DNA from 2 places in the Clostridium neonatale genome. Region 2 is predicted to be linked to the other one. Evidence: riboswitches for the same ligand, from Rfam matches in the RefSeq annotation. Region 2 holds a riboswitch; the other holds the start of a gene.
What was found. A riboswitch is a leader RNA that binds a small molecule or an ion and turns the genes downstream of it on or off. The one in region 2 is predicted to bind thiamine pyrophosphate.
Positions count from the first base shown of each region.

Region 1: another riboswitch for thiamine pyrophosphate. It lies ahead of thiT (energy-coupled thiamine transporter ThiT); the one in region 2 lies ahead of thiW (energy coupling factor transporter S component ThiW).

Region 1 is NZ_UICR01000001.1:110,121-114,865, forward strand. It holds gene CNEONATNEC86_RS00485 (YhfM domain-containing protein) at 1-191, shown strand, start outside; gene CNEONATNEC86_RS00490 (Mrp/NBP35 family ATP-binding protein) at 212-1,057, shown strand; gene CNEONATNEC86_RS00495 (ferredoxin) at 1,180-1,374, shown strand; gene thiT (energy-coupled thiamine transporter ThiT) at 1,519-2,205, opposite strand; TPP riboswitch at 2,343-2,444, opposite strand; gene CNEONATNEC86_RS00505 (hypothetical protein) at 2,470-2,676, opposite strand; gene CNEONATNEC86_RS00510 (anaerobic ribonucleoside triphosphate reductase) at 2,970-4,745, shown strand, end outside.
Region 2 is NZ_UICR01000002.1:1,400,812-1,405,556, forward strand. It holds gene thiC (phosphomethylpyrimidine synthase ThiC) at 1-821, opposite strand, end outside; gene thiD (bifunctional hydroxymethylpyrimidine kinase/phosphomethylpyrimidine kinase) at 934-1,719, opposite strand; gene thiW (energy coupling factor transporter S component ThiW) at 1,758-2,282, opposite strand; TPP riboswitch at 2,374-2,484, opposite strand; gene sdaAA (L-serine ammonia-lyase, iron-sulfur-dependent, subunit alpha) at 2,553-3,437, opposite strand; gene sdaAB (L-serine ammonia-lyase, iron-sulfur-dependent subunit beta) at 3,514-4,191, opposite strand; gene nagE (N-acetylglucosamine-specific PTS transporter subunit IIBC) at 4,572-4,745, opposite strand, start outside.

The sequences.
Region 1 (4,745 bases), on a different contig from region 2:
ATTCAGATCAATTTGATACAATAATAACAGTTAAAAATAGAGGGTATAGCACAACTATATTTAAAACATTGATAACTGTGGATAATAAAAAAGACAATTCTTATGAAAATTACTATATTCAAGCTGAATATAGTTATAAGGATTGGAATATTAACATTAGTGAACCAAATGAAAAGCCAAGAGATTGGTAAAGAGCAAGGAGGACTATGCGATGGGAAACTGTGATAGCTGTCCAAGTAAGGGCACTTGTCAAACAAAAAAAGAAGATTGTAATGGTGTAGAATCTTCAAAATTACAGCCAAGATTCGGAAGGATAAAGAATGTTATAGGTGTAATAAGTGGTAAAGGTGGAGTTGGTAAATCAACTGTAACTGGTATCATGGCAGCAATGTTAGCTAAAAGAGGATATAAGGTTGGTGTACTTGATGCTGATATTACAGGACCTTCTATGCCAAGAGTTTTGGGTATAAATGAGAAGAGAGCTGGAATAGTGCCTATTAATGATGAGGTTGTTAGATTTGATCCAGTTGAAACTGATTGTGGTATAAAAGTAATATCAATGAATCTTGTTAATCCAGTAGAAGAAGAACCTCTTATCTGGAGAGGCGGGATTATAAATGGCGTGCTTAAACAAATATTTGTTGATACTAACTGGGGAGAACTTGATTATTTACTTATAGATATGCCACCAGGCACAGGAGATATTGCATTAACTGTTATGCAGGAGTTTCCTATAAATGAACTAGTTATTGTTTCAACACCACAAGATATGGTATCAATGATAGTTAAGAAAGTTGTAATAATGGCTAATAAAATAGGTGTTAAAATTAAAGGCGTCGTAGAAAATATGGCTTATATTAATTGTCCGGATTGTGACAAAAAGATAAGAGTATTTAGTAATAAATCATCTGAAGAAAATGCTGAATATTTAGGAATACCATTAATAGGAGAACTTCCTATTGATATTAATCTTACAGACGCATTAGCGCAAGGTAAATTAGAAGAGTATGTTAAAGAAGATCCATTATATTCATTAATATTCGAAGGATTATATTAATAAAACTTACTGCCCAAGAATGATCTGAAAATCATTCTTGGGCAGTATTATTTTGATTATGAATAATTCTTTTATTATAGGTAAATAATAAAATTGAAATTTTTTAGAGAGGAAGTATGAAAATGAAAGCTGCAGTTGATAAAGATACTTGCATAGCATGTGGATTATGTCCATCTATATGTCCAGAATGTTTTGAAATAGAGGATGATGGAAAGGCTGGATTCATAGTTGATGAAGCACCAGATGGAACAGAAGGAGAAGTTCAAGAAGCTGTAGACAGCTGCCCAGTAGCTGCAATATCAATTGTAGAAGAATAGAAAACTTGATTTTTGTTATTTCTTCTATAATTGTAGTCTTAATTTATATTAAGAAATCATATTTTAGAAAATAAAAAATGATTATATTTAATAGTAAAACTATTTTAAATATAATCATTTTTTTATTTTAAAGTAATAATGATATTATACTGTACCAAACTTAGATGTAGCATTTATTATTCTGTTAACTGGAAGGACTGATACTATTACTAAACATATGATACCTTCTATTCCTATCATAGGTCCATTAACAGATAATGAGTAAATCCAAGAAGACATTCCTTCAGGAGCATACATACCAAAGAAGGCAACTCCTGATATAAAGTGACACAAAAATCTAATGAATACAGATATACCTACACCGAGTAATCTCTTGTCCTTAAAGAATCCAGCAAGTCCTAAAGCAGTAAATGGAAGTGGATAATCAAATAGTACTTGGACTGGATGAAGGATATATGGATCCATAATGAATGTAATTACTCCATAAAGGAATCCTGTTAAACATCCAACCTGAGGTCCGTACATAAATGCAATAAGCAGTATAGGAACCATACTTCCTAAAGTTATACTACCTCCTTGTGGAAAGTGATAAAGTCTAAGTAGTTTTAGTATAGTTGCTAATGCTAAAGCAATCCCTATTCTTGTTATTAATTGAGATGTAAATTCTATCTTTTTTGCTTTAATTAATACAATTAATAATGCAATACATCCAATTATAGTAGCAACTGTTAACCACGCATTCTGTGGATTTTCTGTAAATTGTTCCTTTAAACTAGGAACAATCTGAGTTAATGAAAAGAATTCATCCTTCCATCCAAAAAAATTTTCCATAAAAAACCTCCTTTGTGTGCTTGTCCATATTATTTTATATGGATTGGGTAAGCCAGAGTATAAATCAAATTTTTTTATTATAGTAGAAAATTGATTCAACTCTATACAGGAGATATCAACCGAATAAATAGATATTTATTTTTATAAGGTTGCATTCCCTACGCTAGAATTAACTAGATCAGGTTTAAAGGGTTTATGATTTCTCAAATCTCAGCACAAAGGCTCCCCTAGCACATTACTATATTATTTATTGTATATTTAAATCTATATATAGTCAATTACATTATATACATTTAATTTATCGATATTATTATGATGAGAAATATATGAAGATGTATTTTCGTTTAAAGGCATATTGTAAGTCTTAATTGTATTATTTAATAAACTATGAGATGAAATGGTTGAGATATTATTATTATTATCAATTATTGAGCTTTCTTTAAATGTAGAATCCAGAATAAATCCTTTCATAATTAAAACCTCTTTTTTTATATTATTTTATAAATATTTTTAACAAAAAAATTTTTTTTATTCCTTAAAATAATACTGAATCCACATGTAATCTGATTTTAAATGATCTTTAAATTAGTCAAATATCCAATATGGGTAAAAATTCGAATAATATGAAGATAATATGACCTAACTAGATATAATTGAAATATTTTCGTTTAAAAATAAAAAATTAGAAGTATTGCTAACACATATTTAATAAAGTATAATAAAACAATGATGATACTAGATATTGTGTTGTGGGAGGAATATTAATGCTATATGTTGTAAAAAGAGATGGGAGACAAGTGGATTTCAACTCTGATAAAATAGCTCAAGCTATAAAGGGCTCAGCTAATGAAATCGGTTTAGATTTAAAAGAAAGTCAAGTTCTAGATACGGTAAAAAAGGTAATATCATTTATAGAAGTAGAAGCAAAATTAACTATAAGTGTAGAAGAAATTCAAAATTTAGTTGAAAAAGCATTGAGCGAACAAGGTCTTAAGGAAATTGCAGCGGCATATTCTGGATATAGACAAGAAAGAACAAAAGTTAGAGAAATAAAATCAGACTTAATGAAAGCTATACGTAGTATAGGTGTAGAAACAGATAGAGATAATGCAAATGTAGGAAATAACTTTAGCTCAAAGTTATTAAGAATAGCATCAGAATCAAATAAGTGGAATACTTTAGCAATAATGCCAAAGTTCTTAGCTAAGGCTCATGAAACTGGAGACTTATATTATCATGATTTAGATAGTTATAATTTAACTGTAAACTGTCTACACATACCTACAAGAGAAATATTAGAAAAAGGTTTCAACACTGGATATGGAACAATAAATGCTCCAAAGAGAATAGAAACAGCTGCAGAATTATCTTGCATATTACTTCAATCAACTCAAAACGATATGTTTGGGGGCCAATCACATCCAGATTTTGATAATGATATGGCAATCTTTGTAGAACCTACAAGAGAAGAGATTAGGAAAGAATTTAAAGAATTAGGTTTATCAGATGAAAAGATTAATGAAGTGTTAGAAAAGAAAGTAAGGGAAAGAGTTCACCAAGCTATGCAAGGTGTAGTTTATAATTTGAATACAATGCATTCAAGAGCAGGATCTCAAGTTCCGTTTAGTTCAATAAACATAGGATTGCCTACAAGTGAAGATGCGGCATTAGTATGTGAGATTTTCCTTTTAGAATATGAAAAAGGATTAGGTAAAGGAGAACAACCTATTTTCCCTAATATAATTTTTAGAGTTAAAGAAGGCGTAAATAGAGAAGAAAATGATCCATACTTCTATTTATATAAATTAGCATGTAGAGTTGCAGCAAAAAGAATGAACCCTACTTTTATGAATATAGACGCAGACTTTAATAAAGAATACTATGATAAAGGATATGTTCCAGCAACAATGGGATGCAGAACATACATAATGAAGAACGTTAATGGGGAGCCTGGTTGTAAAGGAAGAGGAAACATTGCTCCAACAACTATTAATTTACCAAGAATAGGTCTACAAGCAAAGGGCAGTGTAGATAAATTCTTTGAAATATTAGATTCAAGACTTGAATTAGCAAAGGATTCTCTACTTCATAGATATGATGTGTTGAAAAAACTAAGAGTTAAAGATTTACCATTTGTAGTTGGGCAGGGTCTTATGAAAGGCTCAGAAGGCTTAGAACCAGATGATTCTATTGAACCAATATTAAAACAAGGAACTTGGGGAATTGGATATATAGGTCTTGCAGAAACCTTAGTAGCATTAGTTGGAAAGCATCATGGTGAAGATGAAGAATCTAGGAAACTAGGAGTAAAGATTGTTGAATATATTAGACAATATACAGATAGATTATCAGAAGAACTAAGTTTAAATTGGAGTTGTTATGCTACTCCTGCAGAAGGCCTTTCAGGAAAGTTTATAAAGCAGGATCAAAAGATATTTGGAATAATAAAAGGCGTTACAGACAAAGAATATTATACAAATAGTTTCCATGTACCTGTTGGTTATCCTATATCAATAAAAGATAAAATAGATATTGAAGCA
Region 2 (4,745 bases):
TCATTCATTGCCATATGTCCCGGTCCTTCAATCATAACTTGTACATCTTTTTCCCATGCTCTTTTAGTCAATAAGCCAAGTTCCATTAATTCTGAAATTTGACCTGCATCAGTTGAATCATCAATACATCCTGGTCTCATAGCATCCCCAAGACTAATAGTTACATCATGCTCTCTAAGAATTTCTAATAATTCATCATAATGTTCATAAAATGGATTTTCATTTCCTGTCATCTCCATCCATGCAAATAGAAGAGAACCTCCTCTAGATACTATATTCATCTTTCTTTTATCTTCTTTAAATACAGAAATAGTTCTTTTATTTATTCCAGCATGAATAGTAACAAAATCAACACCTTGTTCTGCATGTTTTCTTACTACTTCAAGAAAATCCTCTGCTTTAATATCTAAAAGATCTTTTTCTAAATATCCAATTGCATCATACATAGGAACTGTTCCTATCATAGCTGGAGAATATTCTATTAGTTTTTCTCTAAATTCTTGTGTCTTACCATAATTACTTAAATCCATTATAGCTTCTGCACCATATTCAATAGCTAATTTAACTTTTTCCATTTCTCTGCAATAATCTACTGAGTCACCTGAAATACCTAAGTTCACATTTATCTTAGTTCTTAATCCATCGCCAACACCTTCTGGATTTAGTGATTTATGATTAACATTAGCCGGTATTACAACTTTTCCTTCTGCTATAAGTTGTCTTAATTTTTCTGCTTCTATTTGTTCCTTATCTGCTACGATTTCCATTTGTTTTGTAATTATACCTTTTTTAGCTGCTTCCATTTGTGTTTTATAACTCATCTTAATTTTCCTCCTAAATATTTCCCTAGAGAATTCTAAGGGAATTTTTAAACAAATTTAGACTTAACCCAATTTTTTTATTACCCCTGATCTACCTCAGGGGTACAACTAATTAATAATATTTATAAAAATGGTGAGTTGGGCCAACGCCTTTGCCAAGCTCAAAACCATTTTTGATAGCTCCCGTAATATAATTTTTAGCTTCACCTACTGCATCTTTTATATTCATTTTCTTAGCTATATTAGCAGCAATTGCTGATGATAATGTACATCCTGTCCCATGTGTATGAGTTGTATTTATTCTTTCTTGTGGAAATAATACAAATTCATTACCATCATATAATAAGTCTGTTGCATCATCTTCTAAGTGACCACCTTTAACTAATACTGCCTTTGGCCCTAATTCAATTAATTTTTTAGCAGCATCCTTCATTTGCTCTAAATTCTTTATTTCAACGCCTAAAATCTCTTCCGCTTCTGGAAGATTAGGTGTTATTAATGTTGCTAGTGGAAATAATTCTTTTACTAATGTTTCTTTTGCATCTGGTGATAATAAATTAAATCCACTTTTTGAAATCATAACTGGATCTAACACAATATCACATAAATCTTCAACTTTGTTTAATGCATTTGCTATAGCCTTTATAGATTCAATTTTAGATACCATTCCAATTTTTACTGCATCTACTCTTATATCTTCAAAAATTACGTCTATTTGTTTTTCTATCATTTGCGGTTCTATATCTTGTATCCCAAATACGCCCATTGTATTTTGAGCAGTTATAGCAGTTATAACACTCATTCCATATACACCATTTGCAGAAAATGATTTTAAATCTGCTTGTATTCCTGCTCCCCCACAACTGTCTGAACCTGCAATTGTTAATGCTCTATACATACCTTCACATCCTTTGTTTTAGATATAATACTTAATATTTAGTTAGTTTTAGCTTCTAAATTATGCGAGCTTCTATTTATTAATGTATGTTCTATAACAGGAATCTTTAGAAATACATATGCAATTATTGCACCTGCACTGCAGCTAAGCATAAATGGTGCTACAAACATTATTACTGCTCCTTCTTTTCCTAAAAATGCTGCTGCTAGTGGATACGCAAGTAATGCTCCTAATATTCCTGTACCTACTACTTCTCCAATTACAGCAACAAGTATTCTCTTAAATTTTTTATAAAGAATACCTGAAAATAATGCACCTACCATACTACCTGGGAATGCTAACAGACTGCCTGTCCCTAATATATTTCGTATAAGTGATGCTACAAACGCATTACACATCGCATATATTGGTCCAAGAGTTACTGCTCCAACTACATTAACAAAATGTTGTACTGGCGATATTTTTGCTGCTCCTATTGGTATTGAGAATGTTCCGAATATAACAGCCATACCAATAAGTACACCACTTAGTGCAATTTTTTGTGCTTTACTCTTTTCGTTCATTTTTCAGCCTCCTTATCTTTTAATTTTAGGAAACTATACAAAAACTACGTAAAAAAAAATGTAACCCAAAGGGTTACATTATAAATATACACGCAATTATTTTGTACTTCCCTCCGTTGGCATTAACCAAATCAGGTTATAAGAGTCTAGGAAATCAATCTTTCCAATCTCAGCCGATGTATCAGCTCCCCTAGTTATAAATTATTTAATTTTATCCACAAATTAAACATTATACCAATATTATAAAATAGTCAAGATATTTTACATTCTTTACTCATTATTTTTTCCAAATACTTTTTCTTTAAGCCTAAGTCCTTCCTTTGTTGCAGCTACTCCTCCCATTGCAGTTTCTCTAAGTGCTGATGGTAAACTTTTTCCTACTTTATACATTGCTTCAACAGCATCATCAAAAGGTATTTTAGCTTCAACCCCTGCCATCACCATATCTGCTGTACAAAGAGCAGTAATAGCACCTTGTGCATTTCTTTTTGCACATGGTATTTCTACTAAACCTGCTACTGGATCGCATACTAAACCTAATACATTTTGAAGTATTATTGACCCAGCATCTAAACTCATTTTAGGAGTTCCACCCATTAATTCAACTACTGCTGCTGCTCCCATTGCAGAGGCTGATCCGCACTCTGCCTGGCATCCTCCTTCTGCACCGGAAAGGGTTGCATTCATTCCAATAATCATTCCAACAGCTGAAGCTGCAAGAAGTCCATTTATCATTTCATCCTCTGACAATTCCAACACTTCACCTGCTGCTAAAATAACTGCTGGTAATATTCCACATGATCCTGCTGTTGGACATGCAACTATTTTCCCCATGGAAGCATTTACTTCTGATGATGCAAGGGCCATTGCCATAGCTATATTAGTAGCTCTTCCTGTTAAAGTCTTCTTATTTTTAGCGTAATTATTTAATCTATGTCCATCTCCGCCAATAAGGCCACTAAGTGAGTAAACTTCTTTTTCAGTTCCTGCTTTTGCTGCATCCTTCATTACTTTTAAGTTTTTTCTCATCTTTTCTATTACTTTCTCTCTTGTTGATCCCTTCTCTTCAACTTCACATCTTATAGCATACTCGCTTAAAGAAATATTATGTTTATCACATAATTCTAATAACTCTTCTCCTGTTCTTGCAAGCATATTACCTGTTCCACCTTTCTTCTTACGCTATTGTTTAATACTATATCTCAAATTATATGCATTCCAAAGCAATTTATTATTCTTCTTGTACTGGGCTAATTGCAATAACTTTAAATACAAATTCTAATTTTTTTATTTTATCTATAACATCCTCATTTATCCTATTATCCATTTCAAAAATCATAGTTGCTTCTTCGCCTTTTCTATCTCTAAAAACTTTCATAAATGCTATGTTTATATTTTCACTTGAAAGAATCTGAGTAACTGAATTAATGACCCCCGGTACATCTTTATGAGATATAATCAATGTTTCATATATTCCTGTAAATTCTACTTCATTATCATTTACCTCACATATTTTAATATTTCCACCACCAATAGAAGATCCCATCACTTCACAATAGTTATCATCTACAGTTCTCATTATAAACTTAACTGTATTAGGATGAACATCACCTAAATCTGCTTCTTTAAATAGGAATTTCACTCCTAATTCTTTTGCTATTTCCATAGAATCTCTAAGCCTTTCATCATAAGGTTCCATCCCAAGTATTCCTGCTACCAAAGCTTTATCTGTTCCATGACCTCTATATGTTTTTGCAAAAGAACCATGTAGTAAAAATGTTACTTCTGCTATTTCTCCTCCAGCTATACTTCTTGCTATTTTCCCAAGTCTAGCTGCTCCTGCTGTATGTGAACTAGATGGACCTATCATTACTGGTCCAAGTATATCAAATATTCCTATACCTTTCATAATCGAATTTCTCCTTATTTACTTTTAACGATTGTAATGTTTCTCAAAATTTATTAAAACATATTATATTTAAAGTATCTACATTATATAATTATTTTGTCATTTTTATAAGAATATAAGCATAGTTTATTTAAATATTTAAATTTTATAACTCAAAAAATTTAAATATATATGTTGCAATTACTTTTCTACATTTTGTAGGCTGGTATTTACTTAGACTGTAAACATCTTAAATGAAATTTTATTATTGTAATATATATATTTTTCTAACTTATTAAATAATACATTAATATTATTAATTTACCCGAAATAAGGATAGCAATTAGAATGCTATCCTTATAAATGATTAATTATTTAAATATTTCTTTATAAACAATTTATTATCTACATAGTTTTTTAAATTCATCAGCTACAAATTGAACTTGCGTACCTACTATAACTTGTAGGCTTGTCTTACCTGGTCTCATAACGCCTGATACACCTGCTGATTTAATTAATTTTTCATCTACGCGTGATTGATCTTTAATTTCTAAACGTAATCTTGTTACACAATT